One region of the Nonomuraea mangrovi genome, then DNA from elsewhere that is predicted to be linked to it. Evidence: riboswitches for the same ligand, from Rfam matches in the RefSeq annotation. Region 1 holds a riboswitch; the other holds the start of a gene.
The links. Region 1 has a riboswitch for glycine ahead of gcvP (aminomethyl-transferring glycine dehydrogenase). Riboswitches for the same ligand answer to the same signal wherever they lie in the genome.
Positions count from the first base shown of each region.

Region 1 (9,087 bases):
CGTCCCGCCTTGACCTTTGCCAGTGATCAGCGTAAGTTGCGGCATTCGCAATCGTGAACGAGCGAGAGGCGTGGGGCGTCCTGATCAACCGTCGCCGCGTTCTCGCGGTAGGAGGCCGAGCCGATAGATGCCGTACGTCTACTGTACGCAGTGCGGTCATGCCAACCCCGAGGATGCCCGTTTCTGCTCCCGGTGTGGGTCGCCGCTGACCAGACATGAGGTCTCGGGAGACACCACCTCGACGATCTCCGTCGCGGGAATCGAGGCGTATGAGGCGGAGACGGCCGACGCCCTCCTTGCCGAGCGGGCCGCCGTCGAGCAACTCCCGCCCGGCGCGGCGCTGCTCGTCGTGACACGCGGCCCCAACGCGGGCAGCCGCTTCCGCCTCGACCGTGACCTGACGACGACGGGCAGGCACCCCGAGAGCGACATCTTCCTCGACGACATCACGGTCTCGCGGCGGCACGTGGAGTTCTACCGGCATCCCGGTGGCGCCTTCACCGTCCGCGACGTCGGCAGCCTCAACGGCACCTACGTCAACAGGGAGCGCATCGAGGAGGTTCCCCTCCACAGCGGCGACGAGGTGCAGATCGGCAAGTTCCGCCTCGTCTTCCTCACGCGGGGCGCATGAGCTCCCAGGCGGCGCGGTCGCACATGAGCATCGGGGAGGTGCTCGCCCTGCTGCAGGGCGACTTCCCCGATGTCACCATCTCCAAGATCCGTTTCCTCGAGAGCGAGGGGCTGATCGAGCCAGAGCGCAGCCCCTCCGGGTTTCGCAAGTTCACCTACATGCACGTGGAGCAGCTGCGCTTCATCCTCACCGAGCAGCGCGACCACTACCTGCCGCTGCGCGTCATCAAGGACAAGATGGCCGAGGAGCTCGGCCGCCCGCGCGCCCTGCCCGAGGCCAAGGAGGTCAGGTTCAGCCGCGCCGAGCTGCTGGAGGCCAGCGGGCTCGACGACGAGACGCTCACCGAGCTCGAGGACTACGGCCTGCTCGCGCCGGTCGCCAGGCGCTATGACGAGGACGCGCTGAACGTGGCCCGCAGCGTCGGCTCCCTGGCCAAGTACGGCCTGCACGCCAGGCACCTGCGCGCGGTCAAGGCCGCGGCCGAGCGCGAGGCCGGTCTGGTCGAGCAGACCGTCGCCCCCATTCTCAAACGGCGCGCCCCCGGCGCCATCGGCGAGGCCGGCGAGACGGCCAGACAGCTGTCGGGGCAGCTCCTCGACCTGCACGCCGCCCTTCTGCGGGCCGCCGTCCGCTCTGTTCTCGGCGGCTGAGTCCCGGCCGCCATACCCGTTCGGGACACGTCCGGCGCGCTCCCGCGCGGCCGCTGCGAGAGTTTCGAACGCCCGCTCCGCCGACGCCGTAGGGGGTGGAGGCGGTGAGCGAAGGGATCACGGAGGCGGGTAGGTTGGCTGGGAGCCTCAGGGGCAGGGATATTACTTACCCAGTGGGTGTTACGTTGAAGTGCGGAAGATTGCGGCCCATGGATCGTGAATTCGGAGCAGCCCGTGTTGCAGATGGAGGTAGTGGGCGTTCGCGTTGAAATGCCCACAAATCAGCCGATCGTTCTGCTCAAGGAGGCGCAGGGTGAGAGGTTTCTCCCGATCTGGATAGGAATGACCGAAGCCACGGCCATCGCCCTTGCCCAAGCGGAGGAGCCGCCGCCCAGGCCATTGACCCACGACCTGTTCAGGGATGTGCTGAGCGCGCTGGGCGTCGGCCTGCGCGCGGTCAACATCGTCGCTCTGCGTGACGGGATCTTCTTCGCCGATCTGGTGTTCTCCAACGGCGTCGAGGTCAGCGCGCGCCCGTCCGACTCCATCGCCCTGGCACTGCGCACCGGTGCGCGGATCTTCGCCAGCGAGGAGGTCGTGCAGGAGGCCGGGGTGATCATCCCTGATGACCAGGAGGATGAGGTGGAGAAGTTCAGGGAGTTCCTTGACACCATCACGCCCGAGGACTTCGGACGCGCTGGGTAGGACTCCCTTCGTGAAGGCTCGTACCCTTGGCCGACACCTGGGGTACGCATTTCACTGCATTTACGCTTCACGACGCGCCGAGCCGGATCGTTGACTGCGGATGGTCACGGTCCTACGGTGCAAGTGAAACCTGTGGTTGTCCTTTGCGAACCCCCAGATCAGACCACGGGATGAGAGAAAGCCGGAGGTCCGCGTGGCGGTCAGCAGCGGCGAGGGAAAGACGGCCGGCCAGGAAGACCCGGTGCGGCGCGAGAGTGCGCGCCAGCGTGCGGGTGAGCAGGGCCTGCTCTTCGACGAGCAGCCTACGACTCTGCCTGGCGACATCGGCTATCGCGGCCCCACGGCCTGCGCGGCGGCCGGCATCACCTACAGGCAACTGGACTACTGGGCGCGCACGGGCCTGGTCGAACCCACGATAAGAGCCGCTCAGGGCTCGGGTTCCCAGCGCCTCTACAGCTTCCGCGACATCCTGGTGCTCAAGGTCGTCAAGCGGCTGCTCGACACCGGCGTGTCGCTCCAGCAGATCCGCACCGCCGTCCAGCACCTGAGAGACAGGGGCGTCGGCGACCTCAGCAGGATCACGCTCATGAGCGACGGAGTGAGCGTCTACGAGTGCACCTCGGCCGACGAGGTCATCGACCTGCTGCAAGGCGGTCAGGGAGTGTTCGGTATCGCGCTGGGCAGGGTCTGGCGCGAAGTTGAGGGATCGCTCGCGGAGCTGCCGGGGGAACGGGCGGCGGTCGAGGACACCGTCCCGGCCGACCATCCCGCTGACGAACTGGCCCAGCGCCGCAAGGCTCGCCGACTGGGCTGATCCCCGAACGCTGGTAGCCTAGGCCTGTAGCTGACGACCCCGTGCGGGAGAGTCCCCGGGCATCCGGGGCGCCGAAGGAGCAACCCTCCCCGGAATCTCTCAGGCATCCAGTACCGCTCGGGTGAGGCAACTCTGGAAAGCAGGCACGCCAGCCAGGCGCGTCTCACCGACGGTGCAAGCCCGCGGAATCGCGGGCGAACCTCTCAGGTTGATGACAGAGGGGGAGACCCGGCATAAGCCCGTGCGCTCTCCATCAGCCTTGGGAGGCAGATCCATGACCGAGCCCCTCAGCGACCTCGCTGCCCCGCCTTTCGCGACCCGTCATATCGGTCCCTCGGACGCCGAGCAGGCCAAGATGCTGGAGGCGGTCGGTTTCGAGTCGGTCGCCGACCTCGTGGCTGTCGCCGTGCCCGAGGCCATCAGGGCCAAGGACCAGTTGAGGCTGCCCGCCGCGGCCGGCGAGACCGAAGTGATCGCCGAGCTGCGGGCGCTGGCCGACCGCAACAAGGTGCTCACCTCGATGATCGGCCTGGGTTACTACGACACGATCACCCCGGCCGTGATCAGGCGTAACCTGCTGGAGAACCCCGGCTGGTACACCGCCTACACGCCCTACCAGCCCGAGATCTCCCAGGGCAGGCTCGAGGCGCTGCTCAACTTCCAGACCGTCGTCTCCGACCTGACCGGCCTCGACGTGGCGGGCGCCTCCCTGCTGGACGAGGCCACGGCCGCCGCCGAGGCGATGACGCTGGCGCGCAGGGCCGGCAAGTCCAAGAGCAACGTCTTCGTCGTTGACGCGGACGCGCTGCCCCAGACCAAGGCCGTCCTGGCCACCAGGGCCGAGCCGCTGGGCATCGAGCTGGTCGTCGACTCCCTCGACGGCGAGCTGCCCGAGTGTTTCGGCGTGCTCGTGCAGTACCCGGGCGCCTCCGGCCGCCTGCGTGACTTCCGCGCCCTGGCCGAGGCGGCCCACGCGCACAACGCGCTGGTGGTGGCCGCCGCCGACCTGCTGTCGCTGACGCTGGTCGCCGCCCCCGGCGACCTGGGCGCCGACATCGCGATCGGCTCCTCGCAGCGCTTCGGCGTGCCGTTCGGCTTCGGCGGGCCGCACGCCGCCTACATGTCGGTCCGCGAGGGCCTGCAGCGGCAGATGCCGGGACGGCTCGTCGGCGTGTCGGTGGACGTCGACGGCGACCCCGCCTACCGCCTGGCCCTGCAGACCCGCGAGCAGCACATCCGCAGGGAGAAGGCCACCAGCAACATCTGCACCGCCCAGGTGCTGCTGGCCGTCATCGCCGGCATGTACGCCGTCTACCACGGCCCCGAGGGGCTGCGCCGCATCGCCCAGCGCACCCACCGCATGGCCGTCACGCTCGCCGCCGCCCTGCGCGGGGGACGGGTCGAGGTCGTCCACGACGTCTTCTTCGACACCGTGCTGGCCCGCGTGCCCGGCAGGGCCCCCCAGGTCGTCGCCTCCGCCGCCGAGCGCGGGATCAACGTGTGGGCGGCCGACGCCGACCACGTCTCGATCGCCTGCGACGAGAAGACGACCCTGGCCCACCTGGAGCAGGTCGCCGCCGCGTTCGGCGTGAGCGTCTCGCTGACCGACCTGGCCGGTGAGGACGCGCTGCCCGGGGAACTGGTCAGGGAAGGCGACTACCTCACCCACCCGGTCTTCCACAGCCACCACTCCGAGACCTCGATGCTGCGCTACCTGCGCAGGCTCCAGGACAAGGACATCGCGCTCGACAGGTCGATGATCCCGCTCGGCTCCTGCACGATGAAGCTCAACGCCACCACCGAGATGGAGCCCATCACCTGGCCCGAGTTCGCGGGCATCCACCCCTACGCGCCCGTCGAGCAGGCCGGCGGCTACGTCGAGCTGGTCGAGACGCTGGAGGGCTGGCTGGCCGAGGTGACCGGCTACGACGCCGTCTCCATCCAGCCGAACGCGGGCTCGCAGGGCGAGTTCGCCGGGCTGCTGGCCATCCGCGCCTACCACCGCGCCAACGGCGACACCCACCGCGACGTCTGCCTCATCCCCTCCTCCGCGCACGGCACCAACGCCGCCAGCGCCGTCATGGCGGGCATGCGCGTCGTGGTCGTGGCCTGCGACGACGACGGCAACGTCGACCTGGCCGACCTCGACGCCAAGATCGCCAAGCACGCGGACACGCTGGCCGCGATCATGGTGACGTACCCGTCCACGCACGGCGTCTACGAGGAGACGATCACCGAGGTCTGCGCCAAGGTCCACGAGGCGGGCGGCCAGGTCTACGTCGACGGGGCCAACCTCAACGCCCTGGTCGGTCTCGCCAAGCCGGGCGAGTTCGGCGCCGACGTCTCCCACCTCAACCTGCACAAGACCTTCTGCATCCCGCACGGCGGTGGCGGGCCCGGCGTGGGTCCCGTGGCCGTCCGCGGTCACCTGGCCGCCTACCTGCCGGGACACCCGCTGCACAACGGCTCGCCCGTCGGCCCCGTCTCGGCCGCGCCGTACGGCTCGGCCGGGATCCTGCCGATCTCGTGGGCCTACGTCAGGATGATGGGCGGTGAGGGCCTCAAGGCCGCCACCGAGCAGGCCATCCTGTCGGCCAACTACCTCGCCAGGCGCCTGGCCCCGCACTACCCCGTGCTCTACACCGGGCGTGGCGGCCTGGTCGCCCACGAGTGCATCATCGACCTGCGCCAGATCACCAAGGAGACCGGCGTCACGGTCGACGACGTGGCCAAGCGCCTGATCGACTACGGCTTCCACGCGCCGACCATGTCCTTCCCCGTCGCGGGCACGCTCATGATCGAGCCGACCGAGAGCGAGGACCTGGCCGAGATCGACAGGTTCGTCGAGGCGATGGTCGCCATCCGCGGCGAGATCGCCAAGGTGGCCGACGGCTCCTACGACAAGACCGACAACCCGCTGCGCAACGCCCCGCACACCGCGGAGTCGCTGGTGGCCGACGAGTGGACGCACCCGTACACGCGGACCGAGGCCGCCTACCCCGTCCAGGGGTTGCGCGACGGGAAGTACTTCTCGCCCGTGCGCAGGATCGACCAGGCCTACGGCGACCGCAACCTGGTCTGCGCCTGCCCGCCCCTGTCGGCGTACGAGGACTGACCGATCGAGCGACCGAGGACGGGCGGCCTTCCCACGGAAGGCCGCCCGTCCGGCTTCGTCGGGCCGGAGCCAACACCGGTGCACAGGATGGTCATGTCGGGCGACGCGGCGGCCCGAAATCGTTAGGCTCGACGTTGATCGCCATCGGTTGGTCGCCGTCGAAGGAGCCTTGTTGACGTCCCCCGAGCTCGACACCCCGCTGACCACCGGCCCGCTCGAGCGGGCCCGCCGTCTCGCAGAGAGCGGCGATCTGGAAGGCGCGGCCGCGATCTTCGCGGAGCTGTCCGCCGACCCCGAGGGTCACGACAGGGCGCAGGCCGCCGTCGGGCTCGCCGTGGTGCTGGAGGAGCGGGGCGACCTGGCGGGCGCCAGGACCGCCGCCCGGGCCGCGCTGGCCACGGGACACCCCGAGTACGCCGCGCAGGCCGCCTGCCACCTCGCGCGCGGCTTCGAGCGGGAGGGCAACGCCGAGCAGGCCAGGGGCGCGTGGCAGGCCGTCATCGGCGTCGGGACGGCCGCCTATCTTCCCCTGGCGCATCTCGCGCTGGCTCACCTGGCCACCGGAGAGGAGGAGGCCGAGCGCGAGCTGCGGGCGGCGATCGCGGTCGGCGACCCCGACCTGAGCTCCCGCGCCGCCCAGGAGCTGGCCGAGCTGCTGCTGGACGGCGGCGAGCCTGGAGAGGCGGCCGCGGTGCTCGTCGAGGCGCTGCCACTGGCTGAAGGCGCGCACGAGGGGCGGCTGCGGGTCCTGCTCGGCATCGCCCACCTCGAACTGGCGTGCGCCGAGTTCGCCGGCGCGGTGGAGTTCAGCCAGGAGGCGGAGACCAGCGCGTTGGCCATCGAGCTGCTCGCTCGCACGCTGCCGCTACGGGGGCGCGCCGACGACGCCGAGCGCGTCTGGGACTACGGCCTCACCCACCCCGACGAGGAACTGGCCGCGCAGGTGCGCCTGCGACTCCACCGCGACCTCGACGGGGAGTCCCTCAGTCCCGGCGCATGAGGGCGCCGGCGGCGGCCACGTTGATGATGACGATGCAGATCCACACCAGGGCCAGGCCGGCGAAGCCCGCCTGACCCCCGGCGATGGCCGACAGGGGGATGGCCATGCCCATGGAGCCGAGCGCGATGGGCGCGATCGGGGCGGCGCCCTTGTCGCCCTTCTTCTTCTTGGACGGGCGCTGGGCGCTCACCTCCGCCCTGACCCGCTCGGCGATGGTGGCGTCGAGCTTGGCGACGAAGGACTCGACGAGGGCGGCCTCATAGTCGGGACCCAGGTCCTTGCGGGTCTCAAGGGTGGCTCGCAGCTCGTCACGGATCTCAGACATGCGGCCAATGTCCCACGGCGTCCGACGCGCTGCCATCCTTCCCCGGAAGGATCCCTCCCGCCCCGCCATGAGGGTCGACCCTGACTCCCGCGCCGCGCCCGGGACTCCCGGGCGCCCCTGCCGAGGACGCCGACGTCCAAGCCCGAGGGTGTGGGTCGGTGCGGAGCGGGAAAGGCCCGGGCGGCTACCGTGGGAGGGTGGAGATCATGACGCCGCGGGGGGCGGCACTGGTCGACGTCGACGAGGTCGAGCGGCCCAGGTTCCTGCTGGTCCTCACTCACGGCTCGGCCGGCGGCGTGGACGCGCCCGACCTGCTGGCCGTACGAGAAGCGGCCACGGCCATGGGGGCCACGGTGGCCAGGGTGACCCAGCCGTTCAGGCGGGCCGGGGCCAGGGCGCCGGGCTCGCCCGTGCGCCAGGACGAGGCGTGGCTGGCCGTCATCAAGGAGCTGACCGGGCGCTGGCCGGGGATCCCGCTCGTCCAGGGCGGCAGGAGCAACGGGGCCAGGGTCGCGTGCCGTACGGCCGAGGCGGCGGGCGCGGACGCGGTCGTGGCGCTGGCCTTCCCCCTGCACCCACCGGGAAAGCCGGAAAAGTCGCGAGCGGACGAGCTGCGGGGCGCTGGGGTGGACGTGTTGGTCGTGAACGGGGACAGGGATCCCTTCGGGGTGCCCGACGCCGCCGACGCGGCACGCCTGGTTGTGCTGCGAGGGGAGGGGCACGACCTCAAGAAGGACCCCGCGAAGGTCGGTGAGGTGGTCGCCGACTGGCTCGCGGGGCGGTACTGACGGTCAGGCGGCGCCGACCAGCGGCAACGGCCTGTGGGGGGCGATGACGTCGCCGCTGGGCAGCAGCTCCCCGGTGTCCTCGAACAGGACCACACCGTTGCACAGCAGGCTCCATCCCTGCTCGGGGTGCGACGCGAGCGTGCGTGCGGCCTCGCGGTCGGGCGCCTCAGCAGACGGACAGGCCGGGTCGTGCGGGCACATCGGCGTGCCTCCGATATCTCTTGGGTGGCTCCCTCGCTGGAAGCGGCGGGGGAGCGGCTCTGGGCTGTTTCGTATTCTGCGCCAAGTGTGCGGCGTGCGTCACAGTTTCCGACATAGCCCGTTCGGACGATTCAAGGAGGATCCCCGGGGGTGGTTCAGACCATGTGACCCACGACACAGGGTGCCTTACACAAGATAACGGACCAACGTCGACACGCCGACGGGCTGGTAAACCCTGGGTTATGAGGCCAGTCCTCGCAGCATCGCCTCCAGGCCGCGCTCGAAGTCGGCGTCGGCGCGCTCGTCGCGGCGGGTCCATGTGTCGCGCTCCGGGTCGGCCCAGCCCGACTGCTGGACCTCCACCGCGACGCTGCCGAAGACGAACGCGCGCATCGTGCGCACGGCTTCGGCGGCCTCGGTCAGCCCCGCGTCCGTCAACTGCTCGACCTGCTCCATGATGGCGATCGCCGTAGCCCCTTTGGGGGGTTTGGTCAGGGCCAGCGCGAGCACTCCCGGGTGCTCCCTGAGAGCCTCTCTCTGCGCTCTGCACCACTGTCTGGCCGTCTCCTGCCAGCTCGTGGCGGGATCGACCTGGATGGCGGTCACGTGCTCGGCCAGCGCGTCCATCAGCGCCTCCTTGCCGCGGGGCAGATGGTGGTAGATGGCCATGGCCTCCACCTGGAGCGCGTCGCCGAGCCTGCGCATGGTCAGCCTGCGCAGGCCCTGGCCGTCGGCGATGTGGAGGGCGGCGTCGATGATGCGCTCGCGGGACAGCGGGACGGGCGGTCGCTTGGCCAGCATGGAGATCACCATGCCATACTTTGTAAAGGCGGTCACCTGTTTCCCCATGGGCGTGTC
Region 1 covers NZ_JBHUFV010000003.1:375,273-384,359, reverse strand. Annotated here, with positions in the region: gene ACFSKW_RS01990 (FHA domain-containing protein) at 128-631, shown strand; gene ftsR (transcriptional regulator FtsR) at 655-1,281, shown strand; gene ACFSKW_RS01980 (bifunctional nuclease family protein) at 1,516-1,986, shown strand; gene ACFSKW_RS01975 (MerR family transcriptional regulator) at 2,180-2,800, shown strand; glycine riboswitch at 2,835-2,926, shown strand; gene gcvP (aminomethyl-transferring glycine dehydrogenase) at 3,075-5,915, shown strand; gene ACFSKW_RS01965 (hypothetical protein) at 6,088-6,915, shown strand; gene ACFSKW_RS01960 (hypothetical protein) at 6,899-7,240, opposite strand; gene ACFSKW_RS01955 (alpha/beta hydrolase family protein) at 7,447-8,028, shown strand; gene ACFSKW_RS01950 (DUF5999 family protein) at 8,032-8,229, opposite strand; gene ACFSKW_RS01945 (TetR/AcrR family transcriptional regulator C-terminal domain-containing protein) at 8,470-9,042, opposite strand.

Region 2 (9,087 bases), on a different contig from region 1:
GTGGCCGTCCGCCCGCTTGCCGTACCCGCTGAGAAAGGGCCTAGATGGGCAGCCAGAGCGCCGGCACGTTCGGCGGCTCCCATCCCGGCAGCGAGGTGTGGCTGATCCTGCAGCGGTACCTGACGCCCTGGTAGACGACCACGTCACCCACCGTGTACGGCGTCCACGCGGCCCACGTGGTCTCCCCGTCGCCGCCGACCGTCAGCGTGAAGCGGGCCGAGTGGTCGGCGCTGGCGCCGTCGGCTTCGATGGTGATCGGGTACGCCCCCGGCGCCGTACCCGAGGCCGTGGCGAGCGTCACCGTCGCGGTCTGGCCCGAGGTGATCGTCTGCGGGCTGATGGTGACGCTCACCCCGCCGGGCGCGCCGGCCGCCGAGAGCGTGACGCTCTGCTGGCCGCCCGAGGTGACCTGCGTGCTGAGCGTCGCCGTGGCGGTCTGTCCCGGCTGGACGGTCGCCGACGACGGGTTCAGCGTCACCGAGTAGTCGTCGGCCGCGGTGCCGCCGACGGCGAGCTTCCACAACACGTACGCCGCGGCGTCCGCGTTGCGGTCGAGCGCCGTGGTGTTGACGTTCGCCGGGTAGGTGTCGCACGCGGAGTGGTAGCAGCGGTCGAACGCCTGGCCTGAGGTGCCGCCCCACTTGGCCGCCTGGGCGGCCGACTTGATCGCCTCGGCGCCGGTGAAGACGCCCCCGACCCTGACGCCCGCGTTCTTGAACGGGGCGTGGTCACTGCGGCCGTCGCCCGCCGTCTCGATCTCGGTCTGCACGTTGATGGAGGCGTAGTAGTCGTTGAACAGCCGCTGCAACTGCGGGTCGTCGTCGTAGACGAAGTAGCCAGGGTTGGGCGAGCCGGTCATGTCGAAGTTCAGGTAGGCCTCGATCCCGGACACGCCGCTGGTCTGCACGTAGTGCTGCGAGCCGCGCAGGCCCAGCTCCTCGGCGCCCCACCAGGCGAAGCGCACGTGCTTGGTCAGGGTGGGGTTGCGGCCCGCGAGCGTGAGCGCGAGCTCGAGCATCGAGGAGGAACCCGAGCCGTTGTCGTTGAGTCCGGGTCCCGCGCTGACGCTGTCGAGGTGGCTGCCCAGCATGACGACCTGGTTGCCGGGGCCGCCGGGCCAGTCGGCGATCAGGTTCTGGTGGGTGGCGCCGCCGTAGGTGAAGTTCTGGACCTGGGTGGTGTAGCCGGCGGCGTCGAGCTTGCCCTTGATGTAGGTGAGCGCGGAGATGTATCCCGTGCTCGGCGAGGGGCGCGGGCCGATGCTCTGCAGCTGGCTCAGGTGCGCGGTGATGTTGGCGACCGGGATGTCGGGCGTGCCGGGGTCGGGCGGCGTGCCGACGGTCAGCGAGAACGCCGCCTGCCTGTCGACCTCCGTGCCGTCGGCCAGGACGCTGACGGAGTGGGTGCCGACCGGGGTGCCCGAGGAGGTGGACAGGGTCAGCGTGGCGCTCTGGCCTGCGGTGATGGTGGCGGGGGAGAAGCTCGCCGTCACGCCCGACGGCAGGGTGCCGGTGCCGAGGGTGATCGACTGTGCGGTTCCGATCGCGGTCGTCCGCACGGTCGTGGACGCCTGCCGGCCTGGCTGGACCGTGCGCGAGGCCGGATCGAGCGCCACCGTGAAGTCGCTGCCCTGCTGGCAGGTCGGCTCCCCGGTCTGCTGCGGCACGCTGACGCCTGACCAGGCCTCCTTGACGACGTTGAACTCGACGCAGCTGCCCGGGTAGAGGGTCTTGGCCGCGTTGAGCGTGGCGACGCGCGCCTTGGCGTGGGTCCACGGCTGGGTCTTGGTGTTCAGGGCGCTCATGAAGATCTCGCCGGCCTTGCGGATGCCGATGCCGGTGATCGCCTGGCCGTTGTCGCATCTGGAGCTGGCCGGCTTGCCCTGCGGGTTGGTGCCGTCCGCCACCAGGTAGAACCAGTGGTTCTGCGGTCCTGCGCCCGCGTGCACCTCGGGGGCGGGCAGGCGGAAGCAGTTGGGGTGACCGAGCGCCGAAGGATTGTACATGTTGCGGATCGGGCCCGAGCCGCTCAGGTTGACCTCCTCGCCCACCAGGTAGTCCGGCGGGTCGAGGTTGGCGGGCTCGTTGACGTAGTGCTCGGTCAGCGCGCCGAAGATGTCGCCGGTCGACTCGTTGAGCCCGCCGGTCTCGTTGCCGCTGCCCGGGCCGCCCGGCGTGGTGTGGAAGATGCCGTGGCCGAACTCGTGGCCGACCACGTCCATCGCGGTGAGCTGCTGGGTGCCCGCGGAGTTGCGGCCGAAGGTGGTGTAGGAGCCCGTCCAGTAGGCGTTCACCTCGGCCAGCCCGACACGCGCGGGGAAGCCGCCGCCGCGGCCGTCGATCCCCTGGCGGCCCAGCCAGTCGCGCAGCATGTCCCATTCCTTCTGGACCGCGAACAGCGCGTCGACGCAGGCGGTCTCCAGGTTGGTCCCTGTGCCGTTGCCCCAGCTGTCGTCGGTGCCGGTGTAGGCCTGGCCGTTCTGCCCCCCGCACTGGATGCCGCGCCTGCCGGGGTCGACCATGGAGTACGAGGGCGAGGTGGCGATCTGCACGGGGTTGCCGTTGTAGTAGCTGTTACCGGTGCCCGCGCGCACCTCGTCCCACTCGTCGACGATCGTTCCGGTGACGGCGTCGACGTAGACGTGCAGCTTGCTCGGCGCCTTGGCGGTCAGCCCTTCGACGACCACCTCCCATGCGAGGCGGGGGCGCTCGCCCGCCGCGTGGATCGACAGGGTCGGCGTGCCGACGGCGGACACCGTGGGCACGCGCTTGCGGGCGGTCAGCGCGGCCTGCCCCGCGCTGACGGTGGCGGCGTCGGGGACGGCGAGCCTGGCCCGCTGGCCGGTGGTGACCTGCTGGACGACCTGGCCGGACTCGTCGGTGGCGACGACGACGTCGCCGCCGTAGACGGGCAGGCCCGCGTGAGTGCGGGCGTAGGTGAGGTACTGCAGGCCGCGCACGCCGCCGACCGAGGAGACGAGCGTGAAGTCGTCGTCGGGGGTCGCGAAGAGGGCCTCGCTGTTGGCCAGGAGGGCGCTCTGGGCGGCGGAGACGGCGTTGCGGCGTTCCGCGGGGGTGGGCGGATCCGCCGCCGCGGTCGTGGTCATGACCAGTGCCAACGCGAGCGTGGCGGCGGCACCCAGCCGGAGGGTGGGTTTCACTCTCGTGCTCCTCGGGGGGTCTAGGGCGGGAGTTGCCCCAAGTTGACCGCGAGAGTAAAAGCCTTAGTAACCCAACATTTTCCTATAATTTTGCGTTATATCCGCCCGTGTCGCTTCAGCCAGGCCTGATACGCCGGCGCGCGCCGCGCCTCGCTCCAGTAGGTCTTGGTCACCGTCTGCACCAGGTCGTCGGCCAGCGGCGCCAGCGGACCCTTCTCGTGCCATCCCAGCAGGTGCCGGAAGCGCAGCGGGGCGCCGCGCAGCGGCCTGATCGTGATGCCGTCCCTCGCGGGCGCGGTCGCCTGGAACAGCCCGACGCACCTGCCCTCGCCGATCAGGTCGAGCGCCACCTCCAGGTTCACCCCGTAGGCGACCCGCTGCGTGAAGCCGTGCTCGGCGCAGGTCGTCAGCATGTGCTCGCGCGGCCCCGACTCCAGCAGCGCGGGCTGCGCCCAGTCCTCTCCCGCCAGGTCGCGCAGCTCGACCTCCTCGGCCCCCGCCAGGCGGTGGCGGGAGGAGAGCCCGACGAACAGCGGTTCGGTGGCGATCACCGCGTACCGCGTGCCCCGCGGAGCGACCAGTTCGTGCCCCGGATAGTCGTCGAGGGTGGCCAACTCGATCCGCTCGCTCTCCAGCAGCCCGGGCAGCGGGTCCAACGTCGCCTCGGTGCGCAGGCTGACCTCCGCGCCTGGAAGCAGCCGATCCAGGCTGCGGGCCAGGTAGATGGCCAGCCGGGTCGGCGCGCACCCGACCCTGATCCGCAGCGGCCCGCCGGGCGGCGTGGCGTAGCGGGCGGCGTCGCGCCGCAGCTCGTCGAAGGCGGGCAGCAGCGAGCGCGAGCGCGTCAGCAGCCACTCGCCTCGCGGGGTGGGGCTCACACCGTCGTGCGAGCGGTCGAACAGCGGGCCGCCCACCATCCGCTCGATCCTGCGCAGCTGCGCGGCGATGCCGGGTTGCGACATGCCCAGGGTCGCGGCCGCCTTGGAGATGCTTCCCGTGTCCGCTATGGCGCACAGCACCCGCAGGTGACGAACCTCAAGGTCCACACCGCGAGCTTAAAAGTAAAGAAGCTTTCCAGTAAGGCCCAATCAGGTGGCGGCCACGGGGGCACGTCAGCGACGGACGTGCACGCGGACGATCGCGCCCATGTCGTCCTCGCCGATGTCGCGGCGGACCCTGCCGACGATCTCGCGGTCGAGCTTGGTCACCACCGCGCCCACGTCGGCGGTGATGGGGCAGGTCACCGCCAGCCGCAGCCGGTCCTCACCCACCACCCGCACGCTGGTACGGCTGATCCCGTCCACGTCCTTCAACCCCACGCAGAGCAGGGCCGTACCCGTGCCCGACCGGTTGCCGAGCCTGCCCCAGCCGAGCGCCATGAACAGCCACCGGGTGGCCAGCATGGCGGCCAGCACCAGCGCGAGCGCCAGCCCCCACGAGATCAAGGGGTGCGCGGCGACGAAGCCGTCGAGGTCGGCCTCCATGACCTTGGTGTTCCTGCCCTTGCCGAGCTCGCCGCCGCCGCGCAGGTAGGCGTAGACGCCCGCGCCCAGCAGCACCGCGCCGACCACGCCGAGACCGATCCTGTTGCCGGAGTACTGCCGCATCAGAGCCCCCTCCTGCGCAGCCGCACCACGACCTCGCCCGCGCACATCGCGCCGAGCCCGTTCAGCCGCTCGCCGACGGCGGCGCCGGTCCTGCGCAGCATCTCGCCTGACCGCTCGGCGTCGGAGACGACGGCGACCTCGATCAGGCGGCGGCGCAGCCGCACGCGCACGCTGCGCACCCCGTCGACGTCCTCGGCCACGGACTTGAGCGTCCTGCGCAACCCCGTCCTGGTGATGGCCATGACGATCTTCGGGTCGGCGGTCTCCAGCGCCACCAGCCTGCACCTGCCCGGCACCAGGGCGAGCCCCAGCAGGGCCAGGCCCGTGGCGGCCACCCCCAGCGCTCCCAGCATCAGAGCGGGGTCGGACCATGGGGTCGCGGCCGCCATGGCGACCACCTCGTCGACCGGCACGAGTCCGAGCCTGCCGCCCATCAGCGTGGCCAGGATCTCGGCCGACACCAGCGCCAGCCCGGCCGACAGCGTGAAGGCCACCGCCACGCCCGCGGGGGTACGCGCAGGTCTGAGCACTCTGGCCGCCCTGCGGCGGGGCGTCTCACGCTCGCCCAGAGCGGCTCCGCCAGGCAGGCGCTCCTGGAGTGTTGTCATCACACCGACCAGAGGTACAGGGACCCGCCAGGCCATAAAGCCTTCCCCGCCGCCGGTTTACGGGATCTTTGCCGACGAAAATCGGTATTACCCTGCTTCTATGGACGACCGCCAGCGCTACGACAGGGCCACCGCCGAGTTCGAGCCGCCCTTCGCGATCCTCGATCTGGAGGCGTTGCGCGCCAATGCGGAGAGCCTCGTCCGCCGGGCCGGCGGCAAGCCGATCAGGGTGGCGAGCAAGTCCGTCCGCTCGCGCCCGATCCTGGAGCGCATCCTCGCCATGGACGGCTTCCGCGGCGTCATGGCCTTCACCCTGCCCGAGGCCTTGTGGCTGGTCTCGCACGGCTTCACCGACGTGCTGGTCGCCTACCCCACCGCCGACAGGGCGGCGCTGGCCGCGCTGGCGGCCTCCGAGGAGGCGGCGCGGGAGATCACTCTCATGGTCGACTCCGTCGAGCACCTCGACTTCATCGAGTCGGCGATCCATGACGCCGGTTCCGTCCTGCGGCTCTGCCTCGACCTCGACGCCGGGTACGTCGCCTTCGGCGGGCGGTTCCGCGCCGGCGCGCTGCGCTCGCCGGTCCGTGAGCCCGTCCACGCCGCCGACCTGGCCGCCGAGATCGCCAAGCGGCCCGCCTTCCGCCTGGTCGGCCTCATGGCCTACGAGGCGCAGATCGCGGGCGTGGGCGACGACCCGCCGGGCAACGCGGCCTTCGCCCGCGTCATCAGGCTGATGCAGGCCCGCTCGGCCCGCGAGCTGATCGTACGGCGCGGCCGCGTCGTCAACGCCGTCAGGCAGCTGGCCGAGCTGGAGTTCGTCAACGGCGGCGGCACCGGCAGCGTCGATCGCACGGTCAGGGAGAAGGCCGTCACCGAGTGCGCGGCAGGCTCGGGCTTCTTCCACCCCCGGCTCTTCGACTTCTACCGCGGCTTCAGCGGTCGCCCCGCGGCGCTGTTCGCGCTGCCCGTCGTCCGGCGTCCGGCGCTCGGTGTGGTGACGGTGCTCGGCGGCGGTTACCTCGCCTCGGGGGCGCCCGGCCCCTCGCGGCTGCCCCAGCCGTACCTGCCGGCCGGGTTGCGCTACTCCAGCGACGAGGGCGCGGGCGAGGTGCAGACCCCGCTGCTCGGCCAGCCCGCCGAGGACCTGCGGGTCGGCGACAGGGTGTGGTTCCGCCACGCCAAGGCGGGTGAGCTGTGCGAGCGCTTCGCCACGCTGCTGCTGATCGAGGGCGACAAGGTCGTCGAGGAGGTCCCGACCTACAGGGGCGAGGGCAAGACCTTCCTCTGACTCACCTCCTGCGGCGCCTGCCGCGCCACAGGATGATCGCCGCGCCCACCACCAGCACCGCGCCCACGGCGATCAGCGCGGTGCCGATCGGCCGCTCGTCCTCCCACACGTCCTCGGGCTCGTCGCCGAAACGCACCGGCTTGGGTGTGACCCCCACGAGGTCGCCGACCGACGCCACGAAATGCTCGGCCCTTGACTTGACCTCCTCCACGCCCCGCTGGGCCACCCGCTTGGGGCTGACCCTGTCGGCGATGGCGTCGACGGTCTGCGCGAGCTCGGCGCGCGTCTGGGCGATCTTGCGCTCCAGCTCATCAGGGTCGGTGTCGGCCATGGCTCTCCTCTCTCAGGGTGATCAGTCTGTCAGGTCGCGTCGCCGTACGGCACAGCGGGCGAAGGCCGAGGGCGAAATGTGTCCCGCCGATTGGTTAGGTTGAGCCCGTGACCGAAACCAAGCTCCAGCCGGGAGACGCCGCTCCGGACTTCACGCTACCCGTGGCCGGCGGCGACGCCGTCTCCCTCGACGCCTACCGCGGCAAGCGCGTCATCCTGTACTTCTACCCCGCCGCGATGACGCCCGGATGCACCAAGCAGGCGTGCGACTTCCGCGACAACCTCGGCCAGTTGACCGACGAGGGCTTCGTCGTGCTCGGCGTGTCGAAGGACAAGACGGACAAGCTGGTGAAGTTCGCCGAGCGTGACGTGCTGACCTTCCCGCTGCTGTCGGATGTCGACCTGGAGGTCCACAAGGCCTACGGCGCGTACGGCGCCAAGAAGCTGTACGGCAAGGAGGTCGTCGGCGTGATCCGCTCGACGTTCGTCATCGACGCCGACGGGAAGATCGAGCAGGCCCTCTACAACGTGAAGGCCACGGGGCACGTGGCGGGCCTGAAGAAGAAGCTGGGGCTGGCCTGACGTCTTCGATCAAGCTCGCGGGCTTGATCGCAAACGAGTGTCTCCGCCCCTGCCCGGGCGCTAAGCTGATGGCGGATGCGCGGGCGTGGCGAAATAGGCATACGCGGCAGGTTTAGGTCCTGTTGGTGGAGACACTGTGGGGGTTCGAGTCCCCCCGCCCGCACCTTTCCCTTGGCGGGCCAATCCGTACTACTCTTGCCTACAGACACCGATGAACCCACGCGGGAGAGCGTCCTGGCATCCGGCCAGGAACCCTGAAGGAGCAAGCCCTCCCCGCGAACCTCTCAAGGCAAAGGACCGCGCGGGCCAGGTGACCTCTGGAAAGCAGGCCTGCGGGGCCTCGCCGAAGGTGAAAGTCCGGCAAACCCGGGCGAAGCTCTCAGGCACCGATGACAGAGGGGGAGGATCCTGGCATCCGACCCATTCTGAGGTGCGAACAATGTCCCGACCGACACCGCTGCGCGACGTACACGAGAGTCTCGGTGCGACGCTGACCGACTTCGCCGGCTGGCTCATGCCGCTGCGCTACGGAAGCGAGTCAGCCGAGCACAACGCCGTCCGCGAGCGGGCCGGGCTGTTCGACCTGTCCCACATGGGGGAGATCTTCGTTACCGGGTCGCAGGCGGCCGAGGCGCTCGACTACGCCCTCGTCGGACACCTGTCCGCGCTCGTGCCCGGCCGCGCCCGCTACACGATGATCGTCAACGAGAGCGGCGGCGTGCTCGACGACCTCATCGTCTACCGGCTGGCCGACCAGGAGTTCATGGTCGTCGCCAACGCCTCCAACTACCTCATGGTCGCCGACCGGCTCACCGAGCGCGCCGAGCGGTTCGACGCCGTCGTCGACGACCGCTCCGACCAGTACGCGCTCATCGCCGTCCAGGGCCCGCGCGCCCAGGAGATCCTCTCCGCCCTCACCGACGCCGACCTCGAAGGCCTGAAGTACTACGCGGGCCTGCCCGGCACCGTCGCCGGCGCCGAGGCGCTCATCGCCCGCACCGGCTACACCGGCGAGGACGGCTTCGAGCTGTTCGTCCGCAACGCCGACGCCGTCGCCCTGTGGCACGCGCTGACCAAGGCGGGCGAGCCGTACGGGATCATGCCCGCGGGTCTGTCCAGCCGCGACACGCTCCGCCTCGAAGCCGGCATGCCGCTGTACGGCAACGAGCTCGACGTCTCGCTCACGCCGTTCGACGCGGGGCTCGGCCGCGTGGTGAAGTTCGACAAGCCCGGCGACTTCGTCGGCAGGGCCGCGCTCGAGCCCGCCAAGGACGTTCCGCCGCGCCGCCGCCTCGTCGGCCTGGTCGCGACGGGCCGCAGGGTCCCGCGCCACGGATTCCCTGTCACCAAGGACGGTGCCGTCGTGGGAGAGGTGACCAGCGGCGCCCCGTCGCAGTCCCTCGGCAGGCCCATCGCGATGGCGTACGTGGACACTGGGATAGAAGAAGGTCTGACCGTTGACATCCGGGGCAGTCACGAGGCTGTGGACCTGGTTGAGCTGCCTTTCTACAG
Region 2 covers NZ_JBHUFV010000050.1:329,248-338,334, forward strand. Annotated here, with positions in the region: gene ACFSKW_RS34195 (M28 family peptidase) at 41-3,160, opposite strand; gene ACFSKW_RS34200 (LysR family transcriptional regulator) at 3,256-4,206, opposite strand; gene ACFSKW_RS34205 (hypothetical protein) at 4,273-4,767, opposite strand; gene ACFSKW_RS34210 (DUF6286 domain-containing protein) at 4,767-5,375, opposite strand; gene ACFSKW_RS34215 (amino acid deaminase/aldolase) at 5,476-6,663, shown strand; gene ACFSKW_RS34220 (DUF3618 domain-containing protein) at 6,665-6,994, opposite strand; gene bcp (thioredoxin-dependent thiol peroxidase) at 7,102-7,575, shown strand; tRNA gene ACFSKW_RS34230 (tRNA-Leu) at 7,655-7,738, shown strand; glycine riboswitch at 7,788-7,885, shown strand; glycine riboswitch at 7,886-7,981, shown strand; gene gcvT (glycine cleavage system aminomethyltransferase GcvT) at 8,015-9,087, shown strand, end outside.
Region 2: another riboswitch for glycine. It lies ahead of gcvT (glycine cleavage system aminomethyltransferase GcvT); the one in region 1 lies ahead of gcvP (aminomethyl-transferring glycine dehydrogenase).